DNA from 4 places in the Thalassospira sp. A40-3 genome. Region 4 is predicted to be linked to each of the others. Evidence: predicted binding sites of a transcription regulator. Region 4 holds the regulator's gene; each other region holds the start of a gene.
The links. Region 4 encodes PhoB, which activates phosphate uptake and scavenging genes when phosphate is short. Its sites were predicted from a motif close to TNTCATAAAACTGTCA; they were not measured.

Region 1 (3,128 bases), 570 kb from region 4:
TCCTCGGCGCATTTGAAACGTCGGGCAACGTGCGCTTTGATGCTTCACAGGCACAGCCCAAGCTTTCTGTCGCACTTTCCGGTGGCAAGCTTGTGGTGGATCCGTTCCTGCCAGCAGAAAAGCGTGCAAGCCTGATGCCCGGTATGGGCAGCGGCCCGCGCAAGGCAGCGTTCAATCTGCCGAAAACCACGATGGTTACGCGCGTTGATGCCCGCGACGGCACGCCGTGGGATGACACCGTGATTGATGTCTCGGCCCTTCGTTCGATTGATGCTGATATTGCGGTTGCCCTGGATCAGCTTGATTTCGATACCTACAGCCTGATCAATCCGGATCTGAAGGCAACGTTGGTTAACGGGCTTCTCAGCATTCCGAGCTTTACCGGGCTTCTGGGGCAGGGGGATCTTGCGATTAACGGCACCTTTGATGCGCGCAACACTGATGTGCCCAAACTGGCCCTTGCCGGTCGTTTGGACAGTGCGCGGATCGAAAGTCTGGTGCCGATCCGGGTGGCAAGTGACACCATCCTTGGCGGACTGGGACTGACATTTGATGCCAATGCGCAGGGCAATACATCCCGCCGTCTGGTGTCGGCCCTGAACGGTACAGCCAATCTGGTTTTGAATAATGTGCGGTTCAGTAATGCCGATAAACGGCCGCCGGATCCGCGCCTGAATATCGAAGCACTTCTGCGTCAGGGCCCGCAGGCCATGGTGGTTGAAGGTGTTGGCAACAACGATCTCATGCAATCGCTTGAAGCCGACATGACCATCACTAACGGCATTGCCAAAACCACCCGTGTCGAAGCACTGTCGCGGGTCGGCACAGCGGATGCGGATGCGACCCTTGATTTGCCGCGCTGGGTGATGGATACGCAGGCTGATTTCGATTTCTCCGAAAAGATCGAAGAATTGCCGCCGTTCAGCGTCTATGCCAAAGGCAAGATCGATGATCCGGTCATCACCGGACGCATGGACAAGGTTGCCGTTCGGGTTCTCGACAACCTGATCGACAAGGCACTGGGCGGCAGCGGATCAAGCAATGATTCATCGGGAACGGGTGGCTCTGGTGGCGGCTCTGCCGAGGATGCGGCCAAAGGCCTGCTGAAGGGGCTTTTGAACCAGTTCGGTCGCTGATATCAAATCCCTTGAAAATGTTGGAAAACGGCCCCGTTTTGTGGGGCCGTTTTTCTTTATCCTCAAAGACTTATCCGAAGGTCGTCATAAAACAGCAAAAAAACCTTAACAAAGAGGTCCGGCTTCGACATGATCCGCCCGTCGATTCCCTTTGATGGTAACGGTTGATTATGTCGGTAAAGAAAACTGCTCTGGATAAGGATCTCAAGTGGCAAAAACGCATGGATGCGGGGCTGGGTGAAACAGCATCGATCAGTGCGAAGCTTGGTCTGGCACTTGTCTTCCTGCTTGCCTGTAGTGCGTTTGTCGCCTTTCACATGGGCGGACTGCCGCAAAGTGGCTTCCTGATCGCCGCCGCCGTTATCGGTGGTTATATGGCGCTGAATATCGGGGCCAACGACGTTGCCAACAATGTTGGTCCGGCGGTGGGTTCCAAGGCGCTGACCATGGTTGGTGCCCTTTTGATTGCGGCCATATTCGAGGCCGCCGGTGCGATCATTGCCGGTGGCGATGTTGTCGGCACGATCAAGAACGGCATTATTGATCCCACCCAAATGCCCGATGCCCAAACCTTTGTCTGGGCGATGATGGCAGCCCTTCTGGCCGCGGCCCTTTGGCTGAACCTGGCGACCTGGTTTGGCGCGCCGGTCTCAACCACGCATTCGATTGTTGGTGGTGTCATGGGGGCTGGTATGGCCGCCGTTGGCATTGGGGCGGTAAACTGGCCGACCATGGGCACAATCGCCGCAAGTTGGGTGATCTCGCCGGTTCTGGGTGGTTTGATTGCTGCCGGGTTCCTGGCCTTTATCAAATTCCGCATTCTTTACACCGAAGACCGCGTGACCGCTGCACGCAAATGGGTTCCGATCTTGGTCGGCGTTATGGTCTCGGCCTTCACGATGTATCTGATGATGAAGGGTGTGAAGAAAATCTGGAAGGCCGAAACACCGGTTGTGATCGCCATTGGTGTTGCCGCGTTCTTCCTGACCGTGATCCCGGTTCGCAAGGCCGTCTTCCGTGCTTCGGCCAGCATGACCGGCCGTCGCAAGGAAATCGCATCGCTGTTTCGCATTCCGCTTGTCGTCTCAGCAGCCTTGCTGTCCTTTGCGCATGGCTCGAACGATGTTGCCAACGCGATTGGTCCGCTGGCCGCCATTGTTTCCGGTGTTGATAGCGGTCAGATCGTGACCTCGGCCCCGATCCCGATCTGGGTGATGGTCATCGGCGCGCTTGGTATTTCTGCCGGTCTGATCCTGTTTGGTCCGAAACTGATCAAGACGGTTGGATCAAAGATCACCAAGCTTGATCCGATCCGTGCCTATACCGTGGCATTGTCGGCGGCCCTTACGGTGATTGTCGCATCTGCACTGGGTCTTCCCGTCAGTTCGACCCACATTGCGGTTGGTGCTGTGTTCGGGGTTGGTTTCCTGCGTGAAAGCCTGTCGCATCGCCGTCGTAAGGTCGCATCGCCGATGTTGGTGGACCGTCCGGAAAACGAACAGGGCGATGAACATATCGAAGCGCTTCGTCAGATTGACCCGAGTGAGGCCGAAAAGGCCGAGAAGAAAATGCGCAAGCGTCTTCTGGTGCGTCGTCGCTATGCGGTGACGATTGCAACCGCGTGGGTGGTGACGGTTCCGGCCGGTGCCTTCCTCGGCGCGCTTCTGTTCTTCACCATTCGTGGCATCATGCTGTAACTTAAAACGAATATGGTTTCGCGGCGCGGCGCCCCATTTTCCCCGGGGCGACTTGCAGCGATCTGCAGCGGCGATCAGGTTTTCCTGATCGCCGTTTTTCCTTGACCGGACCTTGGTCTGCGCGTAAACAGCCGCACCAAAGTTACACAGAATCCGTTCGTGATCGTCGCCCAGTATGGTGGGCCGCGAGTTTTGTTATGCGTGGGTTCATTTGATGAGAAGGGCTAACAGATGAAAGCGATCATTTTCGGTGTCCTCGCCATGGCGGTGACCGTTGTTGCATCGAACATTCTGG
Region 2 (3,128 bases), 1.4 Mb from region 4:
AAGCTGCTTGGCATAGGTAAACACGGCGTCGGCGTCTTCCGGATGAGCCGTATTGGCAAATTCACGCGCATGATTGTTAAAGCGCAGGAACTGCGTCTCAATCTCGCTGATCAGCGCGGCTTCTTCGACATAATGGGCGTACTCATCCACATCATGTGACACCGCAACGAAGGTGAAATAAGCGAAACCAAGTGCGGCAATCAGAATTGCCAGCACCACGGTAAAACCAGCCAGAATTTTTGATTTTATTCGCATGTTAGCCAACACACCTGAGTTGAGAACCAAAGCAGAGGACCCCAAAACCATCGTCAAACTCCTTGCAAGGCGAAGACATCCATCTACGCTCACCGATGCGATCTAGCGGAATTTTCCACGCGCCGAATATCCTCAAATGGGGAGGGGGCACGCACTTATCCCCTTGTAATTAAATTGGCAAAAAGAAGTTCAACTTCAAGGACCCACTGACGTTTCATCACAGTTGCGTAATAAAGCGCAGAAATCCGCGCATTTGACCGAGACAACCCGACAGCCAGAGGAATGAAGTTTGGAAGCGATTTCTTTTAATCTGCAGCGATCCGAAGCAGATCAGGTGATGGGTGATCGGTCATCGAAGACAACGCGGCATAAGCCGGCGGCACCATCAATCGCACGGGATAGGGGGACAAGCTGATCTCGCACGGCAGCTTGCCGGCACTTTCCCCGTCAATCTGAAGCGGCGCCGGGCCGCAATGACTGGTGATCGTGATGCGCTCTGCCCGGACCACCGAAACGTCGCTTTGGGCATGCAACCGATTAAGTGTCAGTGCCAGACCATAACGTGACAAGGCCCCGATACCGTTGCCCGGCATCAGCACCACATCAAGGCTGTTGGCGGTCAGGCTGGCATCGGGCGAAATGACAAATGCCCCGCCATAGTGTTGCGCATGGGTTACAACCACGCCCGACACCCGATAATTTTCCCGACCGATACTGACTTCAAAATCACGATGACGCGGGAAAAAGATGTTGCGAAGGCCTTCCAGAACATAGGCCCCCTTGCCAATCAGGCGTTTGAGGCGCAACGAAACATTGGCGACCGTATCGGCATCGGCCCCCATGCCGACCATCAAAAAGAACGCCCGACCGTTGACCAGTCCGGGACGGACCCAGACCATGCCGGGATTATTGATATAGTCGGCAATTGCGCGTGCCCGGATTTCAAGCCCGACCTCGACCGCGAGCACATTGGCCGTTCCAAGCGGGATGATGCCAAGTGGCGGGATCTCGTGCCCGTCAATCTGGGCATCAAGCAATCCATTTAATGCCTCGTTAAGCGACCCGTCGCCCCCGGCAACAAACAGCCGTTGGTGGGCGCGGACCTTGCGGGCCAGTTCGCGGGCATGACCGGGATGGGTGGTTTGCAGCAACTCCACCTTGATGCCGGCATGTTGCAATATCTGGGATAAAAACCGCTGTTTATTGCCACCGGCACGTGGATTGAAGATGACAGTCACATCCGCATCGGTCATTTGGACCCACTTCCGAAATAAAAATGAAATAAATTTTTCACAGCACCTACCATATGAAATAAAACATGTAACAGTTGCTTTACAGAACTGCGAAATTTCTGTGAACGGGTTATATAATCGAACGATTTGTTTTAAACCGATACTGGCTTGGAACAGTATTCGGCAAGACAAACTGTCGAATTCCAGCCATCCTTTTGGCAGGATACGGAGGAGCGGCAATGACAGCGATGACGCTGCAACCGCATTACCGCACGGTCTGGATTTCAGACGTCCATCTGGGGACACGTGGATGTCAGGCAGACCTTCTATTGGATTTCCTCAATGAAGTGACGGCAGACACCTATTATCTGGTGGGTGACATTATTGACGGCTGGCGCCTCAAGAAAAGCTGGTACTGGCCGGAAAGTCATCATGCCGTGATCACGACAATCATGGAAAAGGCAAAGAATGGCGCCAAAGTCATCTTCGTCCCCGGGAACCATGATGAATTCGCCCGCGAGTTTGTCGATATGACTTTTGGCCATGTCGACGTTAAAATGAACGATATCCACGTCACCGCCGATGGCAAGCGCCTTTTGGTCATCCATGGCGACGAATTTGACGGCGTCGTCAAATACGCCAAGTGGCTGGCCTATCTGGGTGACACCGCCTACAACCTTGCCATTACGCTCAACCGCTATTTCAACGGCGTTCGCCGCCGCCTTGGTTACGGATACTGGTCGCTTTCGGCCTATCTTAAGAACCGGGTGAAGAACGCTGTTCAGTTCATCTGCAACTTTGAAAATGCCGTCGCCCACGAAGCCGCCAAACGCAAGGTGGATGGCGTGGTTTGTGGCCATATCCATCACGCCGAAAAACGCAAGATCGGCGATGTGCTGTATTGCAATGATGGTGACTGGGTTGAAAGCTGTACTGCCCTTGTCGAAGACAAGGAAGGCAAGCTTGAACTGCTGCACTGGGCCGAAATGCGCCAGATGGCGATGAGCCATTCAAGTCCCGGTCACGATGCGGCAAGCGCCCCGTCGCTTGGTCTTGGCAAATTGATTTCCATGTTTCGTATCGCCCATGAAGCGGGCAACTCTGCATCGGGCTCTTCGAAAAAGGGCAATGATGCACCGATTGGAAAGACTGCATGAAAATACTGATCGTAACCGATGCCTGGTATCCGCAGGTCAACGGTGTTGTCCGTACCCTTGAAACCGTACGGGGCGAGTTGGGCGAGATGGGACATGACGTTCATGTCATCTCGCCCGATCAGTTTAAAACCATCCCCTGCCCGACTTACCCGGAAATCCGGCTGGCGCTTTTTGCCAAACGCAAAATGGCCAAGATGATCGAGGCCCTTCATCCGGTCGCCATCCACATTTCCACCGAAGGCCCGTTGGGTCAGGCCGCACGGGCCTATTGCCTTAAGCGTGGCATTCCGTTTTCGACCGCCTATCACACGCGCTTCCCGGAATATATTCATGCCCGCTGGCGCCTGCCGCTTTCGATCCTTTATCGCGGCATGAAGCATTTCCACGGCAAATCGCAATCCGTCATGGTGGCAACCGAAACCCTGCGTCAGGAACTGTCCGACTGGGGCTTTAACAACCTGCAAATCTGGTCACGCGGTGTGGA
Region 3 (3,128 bases), 1.0 Mb from region 4:
AGCGGTAAACTGTTTGTCCATTCGCCGATCCGGCTCAATGAAACGCTTAAGGCCGAGGTCGATGCGCTGGGCGCGGTTGCCTATCTGATTGCGCCCAACACCATCCATTACGCCGGTGTCCCCGATTGGCAAAAGGCCTATCCGGATGCAAAGGCGTTCTGTGCACCCGGTGTGACCAAACGCGCCAAGTCGGTCGGGATTGCGGTCAATTTTGATGCGGAGCTTGCCGATACGCCAGAACAAGAATGGGCCGATGAGATTGAGCAAGTTCTGGTGCGCGGCAGTTATTTGAACGAGGCGGTGTTTTTCCATCCCACGTCCAAAACCCTGATCCTGACCGACCTGATCGAAAATTTCGAAGCGCCTAAAATCAAAAGCCCGATCTGGCGGTTTATGGTCAGGCTGTTTGGCTCCATGGACCCGCATGGCAGCACGCCACGTGACATGCGCCTGACCTTTGCCGGATACAAGGACAGCGTGCGTAAGGCGGTCCTGACCATGATTGACTGGAAACCGGACTATGTCGTTCTGGCGCATGGGCGGTGTTACGACACCAATGCCGTGGCGGAGCTTGAGCGGGCCTTTTCCTGGGTGTTGAAATAGTAAAAATGCAAGGGCGCCCCGGTCGGGACGCCCTTTAACGTAAGTTGTCGGCAAGGATTACTCGGCCGGGCCTGCCCACGGGGTCATGGCATTGAGTTTGTCCTGGCGGCGTTCATCGCCCGACTTGCCCCAGTCGCCACCGAAGGCTGCTTCTTCCCATGAGCCGTAGCTCGGGTTCGGGAGCATGAACCAGCGTTCGCCCCAGTAATTACCGTATTTTTCCATGACTTCGAGACGTTCAGCAATCGAGCCATCGATTTCGTCGGTGAAGTCACCGAAATTGTCCCCAAACTGCATGATCACACGGTAGTCTTCAGCGACAGCCGCCCGGCGCGGGGTTTTGTTCGAGCCCCATTCTTCGACTTCGCCACGCAGCATGACATGCTTTTCATCAGCGTACGGGAAGCCATATTTCTTGAGGTTTTCGATGGTGGGTTCTTCTTCCGGGGCCTTGCGGTTCGAGACATAGAAGACTTCAACACCGCGTGCAGCGGCCGCCTTGGTGAATTCCAGCGCGCCCGGGGTCGGGGTGGAAATCATGTCATGCACAAACGCCGCCCAGGTTTTGGAGCTGTAATGGGTTTTGTCGGTAACAACCCATGCCTGATAGGCGGAGTTATCCAGAACGGTTTCATCAACGTCCAGAATGACTGCCGGCGGCTTGGTCATATAGTTGCCGTCCTGCTCAAGCGCAGCGGTCCAGCTGTGATCGCCAATGGCGGCATCAAGCAAACGGGTCGCGCCAGCATAGACCGACATGGCGGTCGTTTTGTATTCGACCGAGGTTTGCAACCACAGTGTGCCGTTCAGGCCGTCATTCTGTTCCGGCTCGGCCTGTGCGCCGAATGCGCAAAGCGCACTGGTCGCAACAATGGCAGCAACGCCAAATGATTTTGCGATAAAGGTCATGTGTAGTCTCCCTGTTGATTTCCCGACGCATTGCGTCTGACCATGCAGTCAGGATTTCATAACCATGCCACCGCAGTGCGATAAAGAAAAAGCCTTTTTCCCGAATCAATTGGAAAAAGGCTTTTGCAATCGGTTTAACAAAGCCGCCAACGCCTTGGAGCACGCTCTGTTTCAGGCGGTTGGGCGCTTTTCAAACGTGGCAAACCCGTCTTCGAGTGCTGGTTCTTCATGGATGCGATCAACGCGCGCATGGGTCGGGCCATCGTGGCAGGCGGTGATCATGGATTGCACCACCTTGGCCGGGCCACAAAACACCGCCTCGACCGAGCCATCATTGCGATTGCGCACCCAGCCGGTCAGATCGCGTTTGCGGGCTTCTTCGACGGTCCAGGCGCGATACCACACACCCTGCACCCGGCCTTCGATCCGGGCATGGACGGCGATGTTGCCATCCCCCGTTGACGGGTCGGGGCTTGTATCGGTCATGATCGGGCCTCCTCCCTTGTCGATGGTTTTATCCGCGGCTTATTTCGCGCCGGGGATCTTGGCATGCAGATGGGCGGTGTCCTGAAACTTCTGTTTCTGTTCATCCGACGCTGGCGCCTGATGGTTATCCTTCCAGGCGTCATAGGTCATGCCATAGACGACTTCGCGCGCCCCATCATAATCCATCGCGACACCGCGTTCGCGGGCAGCAGCCAGATACCATTTGGCGAGGCAATTGCGGCAGAACCCGGCAAGGTTCATCAGATCGATATTCTGAACATCCTTGCGATCTTGAAGGTGCATCACAAGGCCACGAAAGGCAGCGGCTTCGAGTTCGAGCTTGGTTTGCGGATCAAGATCGGCCGCCGGGCCGTTGGCCAAGACGGCCTCGGTGGACATTTCAGAACCGGCGCAATCAGACATGTTCCATACTCCCGCTGGTCTTTTCGTTTTCGAGTTTTTCGATAATTCCGGGCACATGGGCAATGCTTTCAGCCGTGATGACCTTGTCATTGTCAATCTCGGTCTGATCGACCATTTCATGGACCCAGGTGATTTCATATGGAATGTGGATCGCGGTCGCGCCACACGCAAGGACCGGCAGAATATCGGATTTCATTGAATTGCCGATCATGATCGCCTCTTCGGGATCGACGCCATAGCGGCCAAAGATGTTGCGATAGGTCAGCGGGTCTTTCTCCGAGACGATCTCGATCCCGTCAAACAGGTCCTCGAACCCGGAGCGATCAATCTTGAGCTGCTGGGCGATCAGATCGCCCTTGGTAATCAGGACCACCTTGTAATTCGGGTGCTTGGCATATTGCTTGAGCACTTCCTCGGCCCCGTCAATGATCCGGGTGGGCGCGCGCAGCATGGATTTGCCGGTTTCGGCCAGTTTGTGGATATCCTCGGCGCTGATTTTGCGATCAGACAATTCGATCGCGGTTTCAATCATCGACAGGGTAAAGCCCGTCACGCCATAGCCATAGATGGAAAGGTTGGCCAACTCGGCCTGATAGAGACGATCATCAACCTGTTCGGGATCAACATAATGTCCCAGCATTTCGCGAAGCTGCACATGGGCTTGGCGGAAAAGTGGCTCGTTGTGCCACAGGGTATCGTCGCCATCA
Region 4 (3,128 bases):
TGGACTGGCTGTGTATCTGCGCAAAAAATTTGAACGGAAGTGGTAAAATGGCTGCTGTATCCCAGAGCGCAATGACGGCGGAGCCGTCGGTCGAAAACCCGAAAATGACCGCGCGCAAGCTCGATCTTTTCTATAGCGACAATCAGGCCCTCTATGAGGTCAACCTTGATATCCCCGAACAGCAGGTAACCGCACTGATTGGTCCGTCGGGCTGTGGTAAATCCACCTTCCTGCGGTGCCTGAACCGGATGAATGACACCATTGACGGTGTGACGATCAAAGGTGACGTTACCCTGGATGGTCGCGACATCTATGACAAGCGGATCGACGTGGTTCAGTTGCGCGCGCGCATCGGCATGGTGTTCCAGAAACCGAACCCGTTCCCGAAATCGATCTATGACAACGTGGCCTATGGCCCGCGTATTCATGGTCTGGTGAATTCGCGTGACGAACTTGATGAAATCGTCATGACCTCGCTCGAACGTGCCGGTCTTCTGAAAGAAGTCAAAGATCGCCTGCAGTCACCGGCAACCGGTCTTTCCGGTGGTCAGCAGCAGCGCCTTTGCATTGCGCGCGCGGTTGCCGTCAGCCCGGAAGTCATCCTGATGGATGAGCCGTGCTCGGCCCTTGATCCGATTGCGACCGCCAAGGTCGAGGAACTGATAGACGAGTTGCGTTCGAACTACACGATCGTGATCGTCACCCACTCCATGCAGCAGGCCGCCCGTGTGTCGCAGCGCACCGCGTTCTTCCACCTTGGAAAGCTGGTTGAAGTCGGTGAAACCGATCAGATCTTTACCAACCCGAAGGACGAACGCACCAAGGGTTACATTACCGGCCGCTTCGGTTAAGCGACGCCAGGAGTACGCATAAATGGCTGATGAACATACCCATATCGTAAGTTCGTTCGACGAGGAACTGACCCGTCTGAACAACATCATTTCGCAAATGGGCGGGCTTGCCGAAAGCCAGCTTATTTCCTCGATCAGATCCATCGTCAAACGCGATTCCGAACTGGCCGAGAAAGTCATCCTGTCCGATCAGCGCATCGATGTACTCGAACAGGAAGTCCAGGACTTTGCCGTGCGTCTTCTGGCCCTGCGTCAGCCGATGGCAGATGACCTGCGTCAGGTGGTGACGGCCCTTAAGCTGTCAAACGATCTTGAACGCATTGGTGATCTTGCCAAAAACATCGCCAAACGCGCGCAGGTGCTGAACCAGATCCCGCCGATCCGCCCGGTTCAGGCGATCCCGAACATGGCCAAGCTGGCCCAGGAAATCATCAAGGATGTCCTGGATGCCTATATCGAAAGCGACGCCGAAAAGGCCCACCGGGTCTGGGAACGCGATCAGGAAGTCGACGATATGTACAATTCGCTGTTCCGCGAATTGCTGACCTACATGATGGAAGATCCGCGCAACATTACCGCATCGACCCATCTGTTGTTCATTGCCAAGAACATCGAACGTATCGGTGATCACGCAACCAATATCGCCGAAACGATCTATTACCGGATCAAGGGCGAAGACCTGCCGGGGATTGACCGGCCAAAAAACGACGCAGCGAACTTCGCTGTTGTCGAACCGAATGACTGACACGGGAGCATAGGAAGATGGACCCAACGGTTCTTATCGTCGAGGACGAGGCAGCAATCGTAACCATGTTGCGCTACAACCTCGAACGCGAGGGGATGCAGGTTGTCGAAGCCGGTGACGGTGACGAAGCGTTGAAAATTCTGGCTGAAACCCATGTCGATCTGGTTTTGCTCGACTGGATGCTGCCGGTAATGTCGGGGATCGAGGTCTGCCGTCAGATCCGCCGCAAGCCTGAAAGCCGCGATTTGCCGGTGATCATGGTCACTGCGCGCGGTGAAGAGGGCGACCGCATCCGCGGTCTGGATACCGGGGCTGATGACTATGTCACCAAGCCATTTGCCATTGGCGAGCTGCTCGCCCGTATCCGCGCGCTTTTGCGCCGGTCCGGTCCGGCGCAACCACAAGGGCAGTTGATCTATTCCGACATCGAAATGGATCTCGCCGCCCACCGGGTCAGCCGCAATGGAAAATCGATCCATCTTGGCCCGACCGAGTTCCGTCTGCTGCGCTATTTCCTCGAACATCCGGGGCGGGTTTTCTCGCGCGAACAGTTGCTTAACGCGGTTTGGGGCCCGAACATCTATGTCGAAACCCGCACCGTCGACGTTCATATCCGTCGCCTGCGCAAGGCGCTCAATGACGTCAAGGGCACGCGCGATATCATCCGCACCGTCCGTGCCGCGGGCTATGCGCTGGACTCTGAAACCGCCGCCTAAGCCGGTTTAGAGCCTGATCCAATTAAAAAAACCCCCGCAGCGATTTGCTGCGGGGGTTTTTGTTTTAAGGCCGTAACGTCTTCAGGTTTCTTTCTTCGCCGGTTTGTCGGCATTCTCCGATCCTGACGGTTTGCGCTGCGGGCGCGGCGCCAGTTCGTTCATCAACAGCATGTCTGCACGGCGGAATTTGGCGATTTCGGCATCAATATCTTCCTGCGGCACATCACAGGCGGCCAAAACGTGATCAGATAACCGCAACCCGGTTTCGAGAACCTCCGGAATGGCCGCATCCGCCCCGTGGCGCGACAGCGGCCCGATATGGGTGATGTCCTGCGCACGGGCAAAGATCTTCAGATGCGGGTAATGCTGGCGCAAAAGGGCGACCGTCTTCTCGGTCGCATGCGGGTTCCCCATGGCAACAACCGCAATTTTTGCCTCATCCGTGTGCGCGGCCCGGAAAGTTTCCGGGCGGGACCCGTCGGCAAAGTAAACCGGAAGGCCTTCTGCCCGCCCGCGTGAAACCTGCTGTGCGTCACTATCCAGCACCAGGAACGGAATGTTGCGTGTCTTGAGCAACCGGGCCAGAACCCGGCCAACGCGGCCGCTTCCGATCACCAGAACATGCTGGTGAATGCCCTCGGATTCTTCGGCAATCTTGCCAAGCTGGTCTTCTTCCTTGGGATGAAGCTTTTCCTCGATCTTGTGACCAAGGCTGATCAGCGTCGGGGTCAGCGCCATCGAAATCGCCACCACCGGGATCAGCATGGCGGCCATTTCAAGCGGCACCGCACCGTTCTGGGCGGCCAGGGCAAACAT

Region 1: IT893_RS14350 (inorganic phosphate transporter) is a predicted target of PhoB. The motif match lies at 1,219-1,234, and genes of this name have one in related genera.
Region 2: IT893_RS03215 (diacylglycerol kinase family protein) is a predicted target of PhoB. The motif match lies at 1,522-1,537, and genes of this name have one in related genera.
Region 3: IT893_RS12040 (5'-nucleotidase, lipoprotein e(P4) family) is a predicted target of PhoB. The motif match lies at 1,646-1,661, and genes of this name have one in related genera.

The regions. Positions count from the first base shown of each region.
Region 1 covers NZ_CP065428.1:3,100,805-3,103,932, reverse strand. The annotation lists gene IT893_RS14355 (AsmA family protein) at 1-1,136, shown strand, start outside; gene IT893_RS14350 (inorganic phosphate transporter) at 1,307-2,833, shown strand; gene IT893_RS14345 (VUT family protein) at 3,065-3,128, shown strand, end outside.
Region 2 covers NZ_CP065428.1:718,711-721,838, reverse strand. The annotation lists gene IT893_RS03220 (methyl-accepting chemotaxis protein) at 1-255, opposite strand, end outside; gene IT893_RS03215 (diacylglycerol kinase family protein) at 561-1,508, opposite strand; gene IT893_RS03210 (UDP-2,3-diacylglucosamine diphosphatase) at 1,727-2,644, shown strand; gene IT893_RS03205 (glycosyltransferase family 1 protein) at 2,641-3,128, shown strand, end outside.
Region 3 covers NZ_CP065428.1:2,626,304-2,629,431, forward strand. The annotation lists gene IT893_RS12035 (DUF4336 domain-containing protein) at 1-603, shown strand, start outside; gene IT893_RS12040 (5'-nucleotidase, lipoprotein e(P4) family) at 661-1,512, opposite strand; gene IT893_RS12045 (acylphosphatase) at 1,684-1,998, opposite strand; gene IT893_RS12050 (DUF1244 domain-containing protein) at 2,038-2,421, opposite strand; gene IT893_RS12055 (HAD family hydrolase) at 2,414-3,128, opposite strand, start outside.
Region 4 covers NZ_CP065428.1:3,667,089-3,670,216, reverse strand. The annotation lists gene pstA (phosphate ABC transporter permease PstA) at 1-46, shown strand, start outside; gene pstB (phosphate ABC transporter ATP-binding protein PstB) at 48-851, shown strand; gene phoU (phosphate signaling complex protein PhoU) at 874-1,596, shown strand; gene phoB (phosphate regulon transcriptional regulator PhoB) at 1,614-2,312, shown strand; gene IT893_RS16835 (cation:proton antiporter) at 2,394-3,128, opposite strand, start outside.